DNA from 4 places in the Paenibacillus sp. B1-35 genome. Region 4 is predicted to be linked to each of the others. Evidence: riboswitches for the same ligand, from Rfam matches in the RefSeq annotation. Region 4 holds a riboswitch; each other region holds the start of a gene.

Region 1 (3,156 bases), on a different contig from region 4:
TATGCTGATATTTGTTTGAAACGAAATTTTGTGCTTCATCAATCCTATAAAGTAAAGAAAGTAATCGCTTGCAGCGAGCTGGACATTGTATATGCGGGACAGAAACTAGAAGATGAAACAGCGGTCATCGTGAAAGAGTTCTACCCGAGGCAGGTAGCTCTTCGCGACCTCGACAAGCGAACCGTCCTGTGCCGCGGGCCCTCCGTTCAACGGCAATATGATGGGCTGCAGGAAGCTTTCCTGACGGAAACACAGATACTTCAGAAATTGAGCCATCCGAATATCGTTAGCCTTGTGGATCATTTCCAGGAAAACGGAACGCATTATATGATAATGGAGTATTGCAAGGGTATTTCGCTTGAACGCTTCATTGAAGAAGGAAGGCTTGTTTCCGTGGCCGATTTTCTGCGTGACACGATACTGCCGCTCGCATCTGCACTTGAATATGTTCACGGGCGTGGCATCATTCATCGTGATATCAAGCCGGCGAACATTATCATTGGAGAGGATGGCCAGCCGAAGCTGCTCGATTTCGGTTCTGCCGTATACTATGAGAAGACGGGACATCGAATTTTTACGAGCACGGAATATTCGCCGCTTGAATTTTACTCCGAAAAATCACGGCAGGGAGTCACGTCTGACATATACAGCTTTGCAGCTACGATGTATTTTTGCCTGAGCGGACGCACGCCAAATGATGTGACGAGGCGCTTGTTTCAAGGCGCTATTCCGATGATAGGAGCAGTAGCTGGAGCAGTAGTAGGAGTAGCAATGGGAGCAGCATTAGGCGGATTTGTCGGAGCGGCTGTGAGTACGAGTCTACTGGCAAGTGCTGCTGTCGCAGTACAGGGACGAGTCATGCTGGAGGTGGAGGCGCAAAAGGTGGGCTGCATCCGCTAAAATATCTGGCCGGTTTGTTCATGCAAGGACTCATCAGTCAATACGAGCACGAGAAAGCCAAGGATGCCTATTTATAGAAAGTGGCTGCTGGGCAAGGTGTATACAAGTGCGCGTCATATAGCAAGTTCTGGCGGTCTACAAGAGCTGGTTGGCATACCGTAGGTAATGAGATTCGGTGTCCTACGGAGACATAAATAGGATTTATATGATCCTGGGTTCTTAATACGACATCAATTTTGTCAGATTGATCAAATAGAGTTGCATATTCCCCACTCTTTTGACTAGGTTCATTGGAATCTCCAATTAACTTGGTTTTACCGCATCCTATTGCTGGAATGTTAAACAATACTCCCAAATGACTTGCTAATCCGAATCGTCTCGGATGAGCGACCCCTTGTCCATCACAGACTATTGTAATAGATATTTTACTGCACGCCTGTTGATTAACCAGATAAGCTCGATCTGCCAGCGGTTTTTATAAATCTCAGCGACTTGTTCTGCAGGAGAAGACATTTCTATGTACGGAATCCACCCATTCGCCATTGATGAACAGCTTCTTTGTGCTCTGCAGGAACCCTTCTACCTTCGGACTGATCTGAATCTGTGACAAGATGCAATCCTTCTATTTGGAAGTAGTACTGTGGTCGATAACTCGTACATTACATATGAATTCCCGGAGCAAGCAGATCAATCCCATTGCGAGGTCTTTTCGTGCATAGATATTGCTGGTAGCCTGAATAAGAGAGTAGTAGATCGATCACTTTCATGATCTTTTTTTTAAATGGGGCAGCTTCATGGAAGAAGTGCATGACGAACATAAATATCGTACTGGGTTGATAGAACGGGGACTCGATGAATTTTACGTACCTATAGGCACAATTGTATACAAGCTGTTCATTTACATGTTACTATAGATGACATATAACCTGTGTAACATTTGGATAATGGCAAACCCTAGCGAAAGCAGGGGACGCAAAGCCACGGGTCTAATGCATTTCACGATGCGATGACAGCCGGGTTGCCCTAATTGCGACATTACGTGTGTCTTTTTTAGTGCTGCGCTGCCATTAGGGCGGCGCTTTTTTTGTGCTATTGTAAAGCGTCCCTGGTGTCCATCTAATTTGATCACAGAATGTAAAAGAATAGGAGATGTAATGATGCGGACACGTTGTACAGAAACCAACAACGCAATATACCAAGAACAGCATAAACACATTAAAGCAGGCAGAATGCGGCGCATGACGATTACAGCTAGCGCTGCGCTGTTGGCCGGGATGCTTATCCATCAGCCGACCCTTTATGCAGCGGACAAGCTGGTCGGTAGCAAGATTGCTGTCACGAAAACGAACAATGCTCCGCAGGCAGGGGCAGACCAACTGCAAGGCATCACCATAGGAATGAGCGAGGCTCAACTATTCCAAAAAATCGGACAGCCGGTTCGCAAGGATCTAAGTGAATATGGCTTCGAGTGGTATATTTACAATCAGGATTATAAACATTACTTACAAGTTGGTGTTCAGGACCACAAGGTCGTTGCACTCTATACGAATGCGAAGGATTCTTATGGCAGCATTGGATTCGGTTCAACCAAGCAGGAGGTAGAGGCAGCCTTCGGATCTTCCCTCAGTCAAATTAGGAAAGGCAATACGATTTACAATATGGACAACAGCGGACAATATAGCCTGTACAAGGTCGGCGACATGTATGCAACCGTGTTCTATGATCTCCATCAACGGAATACGGTGACGGCTGTCCAGTTTATTGCCCAGGATGTTGAACTGGCGTTCAAGGGGTACTTTGGCACGCCTAGCAAACGATTGCAGACAAGCTTTGAGCAACAAATCCTCGATTTGGCTAATGCTGTGCGTGTCCGCGAGGGCATGAAGCCATTGAAGTGGAATGAAAAGGCTGCGGGAACTGCTCGCAAGCATAGCGACGATATGGGGCTGAGAAGCTTCTTCGATCATAACAATCCGGACGGCAAATCCCCGTTCGATCGACTGAAGGCGGACGGAATCGTATACCAAAAGGCAGGGGAAAACATTGCTGCTGGACAGTCGAGTGCCATCTTCGTTCACGAGAACTGGATGAACTCGAAAGGACATCGTTCGAATATTTTGGGGGACTTTTCTCATCTAGGGGTTGGTGTGTACTTCGGGGGGAAATCAAATGTATATTACACACAGAACTTCGTCACGCCGAACTTCGTCGACGATAAAAAGTCCGATGTTGTATCTCCTAGCCTCAGCAAACCTA
Region 2 (3,156 bases), on a different contig from region 4:
CCAGATGTATAAATAATATAAATAAGATCTTCCGGCTGATTGATAGATGCCAAATTATCTCCTGACTCATCAGCAAGTGTCGGGTCATCAATATAGATAAGCTCCATGTTAGCAGGCAAATCCGCCTGTGATGAACGGCTTAACAGCACATGCTTCGTGCGGCTGTCTTCCAAAACGTACTGAATGCGATCTTGAGGATGATCCGGATCAATAGGTACATAAGCTCCCCCTGCCTTGAGGATAGCCAATATCCCTATAACCATCTCCGCACTTCGTTCTGCCATAATCCCGACGGAATGCTCACGGCCAATGCCCCGACTCTGCAATCTGCGCGCTAATTGGTTCGCACGCACATTCAGCTCACGATATGTCAGGTCACGGCCATCTTCCTTTACAGCTACCCGGTCAGGATGAAGCTGCGCCTGCTCCTCGAACAGTGCCGGAACTGTAAATGTATGCGGGTAATCTACCCGAGTCTGATTCATTCCTTCGATCAACTGGTGCTTGTCCTGCTCCGTTAACATCTCCAGTTCGCCAATGCGCTTCTGAGGGTGCTTAACCATTTCCTGCAACAGTTGCAGGAAATACTCCGCCAGCTTCTCCACCGTCGATAATTGGAAATGATTTTCCTTATAGTACATGGTAAACAGCAGTGTCGAACCAACTCCATCAACAGATTGGATGCAGCAATGCAAACCGCATTCCTGTGTCCCCTCCGGAAGCATCGGTTGAGCATCTGCTCCGTACCAGCAGTATGTTGCTACATCGCTGTCTATTCCTATTTCAGAGCAAGTCAGGTTACGCCCTTCTGTGCAAGCCAACAAACTGTTATGAATGTTCATAATTCCTTGCATGGTCACGTCATCCTGGCTGACTACGGTATGATTGCCATTGCCATTACTCGATTGAACGGCATGAAGAGTTACTTGCTGTGAGTTGTAGAAACGAGACAACAGCGTTGCCCACGCTCCGCATATGACGGATTCCAACTTGACCGAATGCTCGGTCGAATGATCCTTCAGAAGACGCAACGTCTCCTCAGGCAGCTCAATAGAATGTGCGTCATAGCCTGTCAATCGTTCTACTGTCAATTCCATGAAAGCCAATCTTCGTCCTCTCCTTTATCACGATCCAACCCATTTCATAAACCAATGAGTCAACTGCTCCCATGTGATGTACTCTATTTGCTTGGCAAAATCCATATGCTGTGCGCACACAGTCATACAATAGCCTGTTTCAGGAACGACATATTGCTTTACATAATAATGATTAACTTTCCATAATTGATTACGCTGTACAGGTACGGCTGTCTCCTGCACGATTTCGAAAGTGCTTGGAAGCTGACTGAGACCTACACCAATTGCCTTCAACACACTTTCCTTAGCCGTCCATATGTAAAAAAACAATTCCTGACGCGCACGGCAGTCGTCCGTATTTGCAAGCAATTCCAGCTCACGCGGCGAGCATATCAGCCTAGCCACATCCATGCTCCATTCCCCTGCTTGCTCAATATCAATCCCGATTGGCGCTCTATCCAATGCCACTGCAATGAATGCACCGGCATGAGAGATGTTGAAAAATACCGGGTTGCCCTCTATATACGGCTTGCCGAATGAATGAGTACGAATAACAATCTCGTCGTTCGATCGGTTCAGCGCTCGAGAGAGCAGGATGCGAGCCAATATATCAGCTGCAACCACGCGGTAACGATCTTTACGCTCTCGAAGTCTGTCTAACCGTTTGTATTTTTCAGGCGTAACATACGGGATAAATCGATCCATCAACGAAGCTATGTTTTTATAGGAAGTACATTCGTCCCACTTCAGCAACACAATTTCCATCATTTACCCCAACCTTTGTGCGCAAAAAAAAGGCCATTGGGAATAGCCTTGTCACCAAATAACCGTTGTTTGGTTACCGCAACTCGAATGGCAGCCCGGCTGCCATAATCCAATAGACGTTAGGCCCGAGGCTTTGCGCCCCCAACTTTCGACTGGGTTTGCCTTTTAATCCTGATGTTGTTCTTCTTGATGTCTCCATTGATTGTTGCAAATCGATTACCAGGCAAGAATGTCATAACATTGTTTACGCACTAGTTCTTGTGACATGTATCGCGTGATTAGGTCTAAAGTACATATTACATATCAGCATGCTGGATACCTGTTCATAATTATCCAACTACAGACCCATATTTTATATCGGCTGCTTAAATGAAAAGATTAATACCTTTTCATATCAATTTTCAAATTTTCGACACGGACAATCATTTTTTGTCATTTTTTAGTTGTAATTAAGTGTTTTTTCGACTTTTTTCCGACAAAAACACCCCTAAACTGCGTTTTTTCTAACATTTCCATTCGTTTCCTCTCCTTTTTTCATTCGACAAAATTGTCGATTGAAGACCTAATGTTAAAATTACTCCTTATCATTGAATACCAGCATAAAAATCCCTCTTATCCCTAAAATAATTCCCTTATGAATGCATAAGAGCCTCGAAATGCATTCGAGGCTCTTATAAAATGCTATTATTCTATGCCGTTCAGTCTGTTTGCCATTGGCTTGATTTACTATCAGTTTCCAACAATGATTTCATTAGAGGCATTTGAGAGAGCATTAACCGTTGCATATCGTCCATCCGCTACGGACACCACAAATACTTTATAGGCAACACCAGTGCGAATTGGATTTCCGTATACATCATTATCGGACAACGAGAACATGGTCGATCCATCGCCCGACACGCTTACCAATTTATAATTATTTCCTCCCACACGATTCGCCTGATCCAGGTTGAATGAATCTGCCGATACGGAAGGAACGACCATTACTCCATAATAGGCAATTCCGTTGTCGCTGCTTGGCTTCGAGAAGTAGGCCTTGAATTCATTCGCTCCTTCTCTCGCCACAAACACATTCGTAGGGGCCTGCACGGATTGATCTACCAAGGAAAATTCACCAGAAGGCGAAGACAAAGCATTCGAGGAGCCGCTTCTATTGTCAGCTACCGTAAGCACAAAGACCCGGTAAGCAATACCTTTTTGAATGACATTCCCTTGAACATCACGCAAGCTGCTTGTCAGCGATTGTCTCACATAGCCACTTTGGCTTCCAACCCGAATATAGCTTGATGAACTCACAAGTCCCGCACTATATGTG
Region 3 (3,156 bases), on a different contig from region 4:
CGCCGCCCAGACCATTTTCAAGCACATATTTCGTTTTCTCTTGAATAGATCTTTCATTGTCATACGTGTAGAATACGCCGGTAGTCCCATCATACAGATATGGAGCTTTGGCAGCATCATCCCAATATTCCTTGAGATTCGGGTAAGTGGCCTTCAGCTTGTCGAGGTTGCGATAAGACCAAATCCCTGTTCGGCGGCCGCCGTCCCCAATAGCGAGCGCTGCTTCGCCAACCGCGCCGCGGGATGGAGTCTGATCCGCATCCTTCGCGGATAGTGCCGCATCCCCGAATAAACCCGGATGATTCGGATCGGATCCTTGCGACACTTTATCCCAGCCGCGAGTATAGTAGGCTGCCCCGATCACAATCTTATTCGGCTCAGCACCTTGCTGAATCAAATAATTCACGCTCTCGTCGATGGACAGGTTGTTGCCCGTGAGCGGGTCGTTCGGGTTCGTATACAAGCCGGTATGGTGGCCGCTTACTTCATCCCATGCGCCGCGCATGTCATAAGTCATAATGTTGGCAAAGTCTACAATGTTGAACAGTCTTGGCACATCAATGCCGATATCAATCTTGCTCTTCGGCGCTGGAAGCGCAACAGACAGTTCATATGCTTTACCAAGCTCGGCTCCTTGCTTATTCAATGCGTTTTTGATATCTTGCAGGAGCAAAATATAATTGTTTTTGTCCTCCGGCATGGCGTATTTCGTGCCTTCATCGTTCTTATTATCGACCAAATCGGGCTGTCGAACTTCAGCCGGGAACTCCCAATCGACATCCACGAAGTCCATGTTTGTGTACTTGATGAATTTCATGACATTTTGGATCAGATTCGCCCGTTTTGAAGCATCGGCTGCTACGGCAGCGAAGTCGCCTGATTTCGACCATCCGCCAAGAGAGATGCCGATCTTCAGATTCGGGTTTTCAGCGCGCAATTGCTGCAGGGCGATAAGGATGCCTGCATTGGCCGCTTGCCATTGAACGCCATCCTGGCCGACAGGCGCTTCTACAGCCGCATCCTTGTCCGTAAATACAAGGTTGCCTTGGGCATCAAAATCGAGAAACGCATAGTTCAAATGGGTTAATTGATCGGCCGGAATATCCTTGGGATAAAAGTTTCCTTGTCCTCCCCAAATTGACCAATCGCCATAGTACATGACATTCCGGATTTCCTTTGTTGCATTTTTGACCACAGGTTCCTGTGCTGCGGAAACAGTCGTTCCTGCGTAAGCCGGCGCCAACGAAGATACGAACATCATGATGGTCATTACCGTTATTGCGAACAATCTTCGGGCACTCCGCTTTCTCCCAGTCTTCATCCGTTATTCACTTCCTATCAATAGATTTTATTAATAGGCAGCTAGGGGGGGGCATCTCGCCATGAATCATACAAAAACAACGCATACGACGAATAGAGATGGGGTTCTATTAATCGGCATCTGGCTGGCATAGAATTTCTTCCTTAGCCCCTTTAGTTTTGCGTCACTAGATTTCCCTAGCTTTGCCTAGTCGTGCTTGTGCAAACATGCATACTCTTGCATAACGATACATGTTTACACCGTTAAATATACAGCAGTTTCGCGTTTCGTTAATGGGTCATGCGGCTCAAATGTGAATATATGAACATAGGACGATATTATTATTCAGTTGAAATCTATCATGTTGAAATTCGGATGGAATAAGGAGATGTATGTTAATTCCATATGGTTTGATACTGGACATCAAGCCTGTAACTGCAACGTTCCCTTGTTACTCCTTGTAATGCTTTTTTACAGATTCTTCATGTCCGGAAAGGCTTGGGCAGTAGGTCTTAGGGAGGATGGGAGATGTATTGTAGTGTGGGTGAACGAGCCAGAGTTCGCAAAATAATAACGGAATATAACTTTCCTTATAAGTCAAATTCATGCAACTAAATAGTTCCTTGGATGGATTTAAAAGGATTTATCCTTCGTTTTTGGGTAATTATACCTCGTCCATAAGTTGGAGAATCAGGAATAAAACAGTGGGCTGACGATCATTTTTCAAAAACGGAACCAGGATTGCTTTGACAGGTAATCCATTTTATTTTATAGTAAGTAACATACTAACTACTAAAGGAGTTGCCATGGAAGAACTTTTTAAAGAACTTCAGAAGTGGGGCTTTTCGCAATATGAATGTAAGGCGTATATAGGGCTGTTAAAAAATTTCCCCATAACCGGATATGAAATAAGTAAAAGGTCAGGTGTACCTCGTTCAACGATTTACGAAGTGTTAGCAAAATTAATGGATAAAGGTGCGGTTTATACAGTACCTTCTGACCCTGTAACCTATGCACCCTTACCCGCAAAAGAATTAATCCGTCGCTTGCGTAATGACTTTGATAATTCTATGGATTATCTGGAAAAGAATTTATCTGCGTTAGAAAGTGAACAGGAAGTAGATGTCATTCGACGCATCAGCAGTGATGAACGCGTTGCGGCCGAAATGATTGACATTATCGATAAAGCGGAAGAAGAAATATGGTTGTCGATTTGGGAACCGCAAGTCTCTTCTGTAAAAGGTGCTATAGATAGGCGGATAAAAGAGGATATCCACGTTTTTTCGATTCTTTTTGGAGCACCTGAGATTCGGCTTGGTGTAACGACTCATCACAATTATATGGCTCCAGAAGTAGCTGAGGAACGTATGAATGGTCGCTTAACGATTGTTGCACGGGACAATGAAGAAGTATTAATTGCAAACTTTTCGCCAAACACACCGGCATGGGCGGTAAAAACAGAAGACCCTGCACTTGTGTTAATTGCGATGGAATACATCAGACATGACATTATGTTTTCAGAATTAGTGAAAGAAGTGGGGCCAGAGAAAACAGAAGCACTTTGGAAAAACGACCCTAACCTATTTCATGTTGTTACTGGAAAACGGTTCAAATAAATTGAACCGTATTTTCTTTCTCTTTTTCATAGTAGTTAGTGTGTTAGCTTCTAATGTTTAAAAATAAGGAGGGGATGAAATGAGTCTGTCGAATGTCCAAATGAATTCGACTCAGAAAGATGAAGACAGCTTTATCCAAGGAGTAAAAGATTGTATCCCTACCTTACTAGGGTATTTAAGTATCGGATTAGCTGCTGGCGTAATCCAAAAAACTGCGGGACTTAGCATAGCTGAGATCGC
Region 4 (3,156 bases):
CAATTTTTCATTCGAACCTCATCCATGGATACTTCTTTAATTAACCGGCCATGATTAATGACGCCAATCGTATCTGCGACAAGCTCAATCTCACCCAATAAATGACTGGATATCAAAATTGTCGTGCCATATTGCTTGCTCAGCATAAGCAGCAAATCCCGGATCTCCTTAATCCCTATCGGATCCAGTCCGTTAATAGGCTCATCAAACATAAGCAATTCCGGCTTCGTCGATATTGCTCTCGCGATACCGAGGCGCTGCTTCATTCCTAATGAAAAGTCCTTGACCGATTTATTTCCAACATGATGAAGCTTCACAAGCTCCAGTGCCTCATCAATGGAATGCATATTGTGATACCCCATATATGCACAATGCAGTTCCAGATTATCTCTCGCCGACAGCTTGTCATAAAATACGGGGTATTCGATAATTGTCCCCATGCGGGATAGCAGATGATAGGAATCAGGAGCTAATGTTTCTCCGAACAATTCGATTTGACCAATCGTAGGCTTAATTAGGTTCGTGATCATCTTCATGATCGTTGTTTTGCCGGCCCCGTTCGGCCCTAGAAATCCATAGATCTCTCCCTGGCGAATATTCATATTTACATTCGAGACGACCTCTTTGTCTTGGAACGTCTTCGACAGATGATGTGTACGTACTAGATACGTCATGGCAGTATCTCCTCTCACTCAGTTGCCAATTTCCCGATGTCTTCATAGTTATTGTATAAGACAGTGTTCTCTTATTCCTTACTCAATCCTTACAAAAATCTTAAGCCCTATGGGGTGATTGTTTTACCGGCTGTATACACCATATGTGAATTTGCAAATCAGTCTTTTAACTTACTACTCTAATTATTATCATATGGACATGGCGGCGATTCAAATGAATATTTATGTTCTATATCTGAATTCACTAGCATATCAATTTCTCGTAATAGAGTAAGATACGACACTCTGTCCGATGTATGATTCAACTCTAGTAGGTTAATACTTGTAGTATGTATACCAACTAGTATTTTCTTATCATTGACAAATTGTTCCTCTTAACCTATATTGAGCATGATAGTTCCCTATGCCTAGGATCTCAGTCATCTACGCTTACATTTACGAAGCACTTAATTAAATCTCATAGGGCACACTAATCGAAAGATTAGGCCGCAAAGCTTCGGAGTCTAACGGTCTTATGACCTATGACAGTCCGGCTGCAACTAACGATCGCGTTATTGCAGCCGGACTTTTTTTATTTATGTGAGGTTCCGACGGAATTAACTTTCCGTTGAGCTATATAAATAAGAATGAGGAGGCATGGACTCACTGTAGTTAAGGGAGGAATAAAATGAAAAAATGAGGTGGCGAATTGAATGAAACGTAGAGTAAAGTTAGCTGTAACATGGCTGTGCGTATTTGCCGTGTTCTTCGGGTTTATTCCTCACACACTGCAAAGTGCAGATGCAGCCGCACAAGATCCAATCTGGCCAGAACCAGGTGCTGTGAAATTAAGCAAGACAGCGAAGCCAACCGGGACGCCGGGAGAATGGCAGATTACTCTAACCGCCGAAGGGAAGAACGTTGAAGCCGGTGACACCGATGTCGTACTTGTCTTAGACAAGTCAGACAGTATGAGATCCTACAAACGGTTAGACAATGCCAAAAAGGCAGCAGAGAAATTTGTAAATACGCTGCTTTTTTCCAACGTCAAAACAAGAATTGCTCTTGTCACGTTTAGCACCAGCTCAGAGGACACATCATCCGGATTCCTTGGCCAGAATGATAAACAGCAGCTCCTGAACAATATTAAGGGTATCTCGGCTTCCGGAGGGACAAACATACAAAGCGCTCTCTACACAGCACATCGTTTATTAGCTACCAAGAGTTCAGCCAAAAATAAATTTATTGTGCTGCTCAGCGACGGTGCGCCAACGTTCAGTTCTCCTGCAAAAAAAGCTGCCTCTTATTCATGGCCCAACAATAAGTACAACTTTGTATTATCAGATTTTGACTACACCAAGACTATCGGTTCAGGCAACAGCTATCAATTATCCTCTGGCTTGTTCGGGGATCGATACACGATAGGCAACTATACGGTTAAGGACAATGGAATTCCTACGATATCTCAAGCCAAGGCATCCAAGGATGCAGGAATCAACATTTATTCGATCGGGCTTGAGGTCGGCAATGATGCTAACGCTGTATATGTATTAAAAAACAGCGCTTCAGCAAACAACTATTACCCATCTGACAGTGCGGAGCTGGAGAAGGTTTTCTCTGAACTGGCAGGGAAAATCTCTTACGCGGCTGAAAATGCTGTAGTCAAGGATCCGATGGGTGAAATGTTTAACCTTATTTTCAAGGGTAATGCGCCTGTTGAAAATCAAGACTATAAAGTATCTCAAGGGACAGTGAAATGGGATGCAGCTTCTGAAACGTTTGTATGGGACGTTGGCAACATCGTAGAAGGAAGTCCGGCAACCTTGACATATACCATCAAAATGGACTCTTCCAAAAATCCAAGCGCCGATGTCAATTACCCGACAAACGGGCGAACTACCATGGAATACACAGATGTGAATCAACAACGTACATCAAAAGAGTTTGAAGTGCCGCAAGTCAGCTTCGGCAAAGGCTCCATACTTGTGAAAGGCTACAAGGTAAATGACCAAGGCGAGCCTATTAACGCAGACGGCAAGGTTGTTGAACGTGTGGATCTTGCAGAGCAGTTGTACAGTGGATCCTTCACCGTCAACGGCAAGGACGCGCTGGACATAGGGCCGAAATACAAGGTGCCTGCTCCGAAGCTTGATAACTATGTATTGAAAAAGGGTACTGATCCTACAGAAGAAACGTTAACGATTCAGGAGCCTAATAAAACCATATGGTTCGGATATGCGCTAGCTCCACATAAGTTAACGATTAAGTACGTAGATAGAGAAACAGGTAAATCCATCGCTAACGACGACTCTTCTCTCTCCGGCACAATCGGACAGACGATTACGTTGAAGGCTCTGGACATTCCAGGTTACACACCTGAGAAGACTGAGGTTCAGTACACGTTCAAGGCCAAGGACAACGAATACACCTTCTTCTACAAGAAGATGGATCTTCCTATCAGTATCAAGTTCGTCGATAAAGATACGAGCAAGTCCATTGCTGA

Evidence for each region. A riboswitch is a leader RNA that binds a small molecule or an ion and turns the genes downstream of it on or off. The one in region 4 is predicted to bind cyclic di-GMP.
Region 1: it holds a riboswitch for cyclic di-GMP, as region 4 does, so the genes downstream of both, ACQ5BJ_RS23205 (CAP-associated domain-containing protein) here and ACQ5BJ_RS16120 (MucBP domain-containing protein) in region 4, are expected to answer to the same signal.
Region 2: it holds a riboswitch for cyclic di-GMP, as region 4 does, so the genes downstream of both, ACQ5BJ_RS12530 (4'-phosphopantetheinyl transferase family protein) here and ACQ5BJ_RS16120 (MucBP domain-containing protein) in region 4, are expected to answer to the same signal.
Region 3: it holds a riboswitch for cyclic di-GMP, as region 4 does, so the genes downstream of both, ACQ5BJ_RS11355 (glycosyl hydrolase family 18 protein) here and ACQ5BJ_RS16120 (MucBP domain-containing protein) in region 4, are expected to answer to the same signal.

The regions. Positions count from the first base shown of each region.
Region 1 covers NZ_JBCHVJ010000008.1:139,559-142,714, forward strand. The annotation lists gene ACQ5BJ_RS23190 (serine/threonine protein kinase) at 1-900, shown strand, start outside; partial or broken gene ACQ5BJ_RS23195 (endonuclease V) at 1,052-1,312, opposite strand; gene ACQ5BJ_RS23200 (hypothetical protein) at 1,385-1,510, opposite strand; cyclic di-GMP riboswitch class I at 1,837-1,926, shown strand; gene ACQ5BJ_RS23205 (CAP-associated domain-containing protein) at 2,055-3,156, shown strand, end outside.
Region 2 covers NZ_JBCHVJ010000003.1:152,654-155,809, reverse strand. The annotation lists gene ACQ5BJ_RS12535 (amino acid adenylation domain-containing protein) at 1-1,097, opposite strand, end outside; gene ACQ5BJ_RS12530 (4'-phosphopantetheinyl transferase family protein) at 1,125-1,844, opposite strand; cyclic di-GMP riboswitch class I at 1,928-2,014, opposite strand; gene ACQ5BJ_RS12525 (copper amine oxidase N-terminal domain-containing protein) at 2,571-3,156, opposite strand, start outside.
Region 3 covers NZ_JBCHVJ010000002.1:808,702-811,857, forward strand. The annotation lists gene ACQ5BJ_RS11355 (glycosyl hydrolase family 18 protein) at 1-1,321, opposite strand, end outside; cyclic di-GMP riboswitch class I at 1,434-1,518, opposite strand; gene ACQ5BJ_RS11360 (TrmB family transcriptional regulator) at 2,107-2,916, shown strand; gene ACQ5BJ_RS11365 (AzlC family ABC transporter permease) at 2,996-3,156, shown strand, end outside.
Region 4 covers NZ_JBCHVJ010000004.1:417,372-420,527, forward strand. The annotation lists gene ACQ5BJ_RS16115 (ABC transporter ATP-binding protein) at 1-674, opposite strand, end outside; cyclic di-GMP riboswitch class I at 1,128-1,215, shown strand; gene ACQ5BJ_RS16120 (MucBP domain-containing protein) at 1,367-3,156, shown strand, end outside.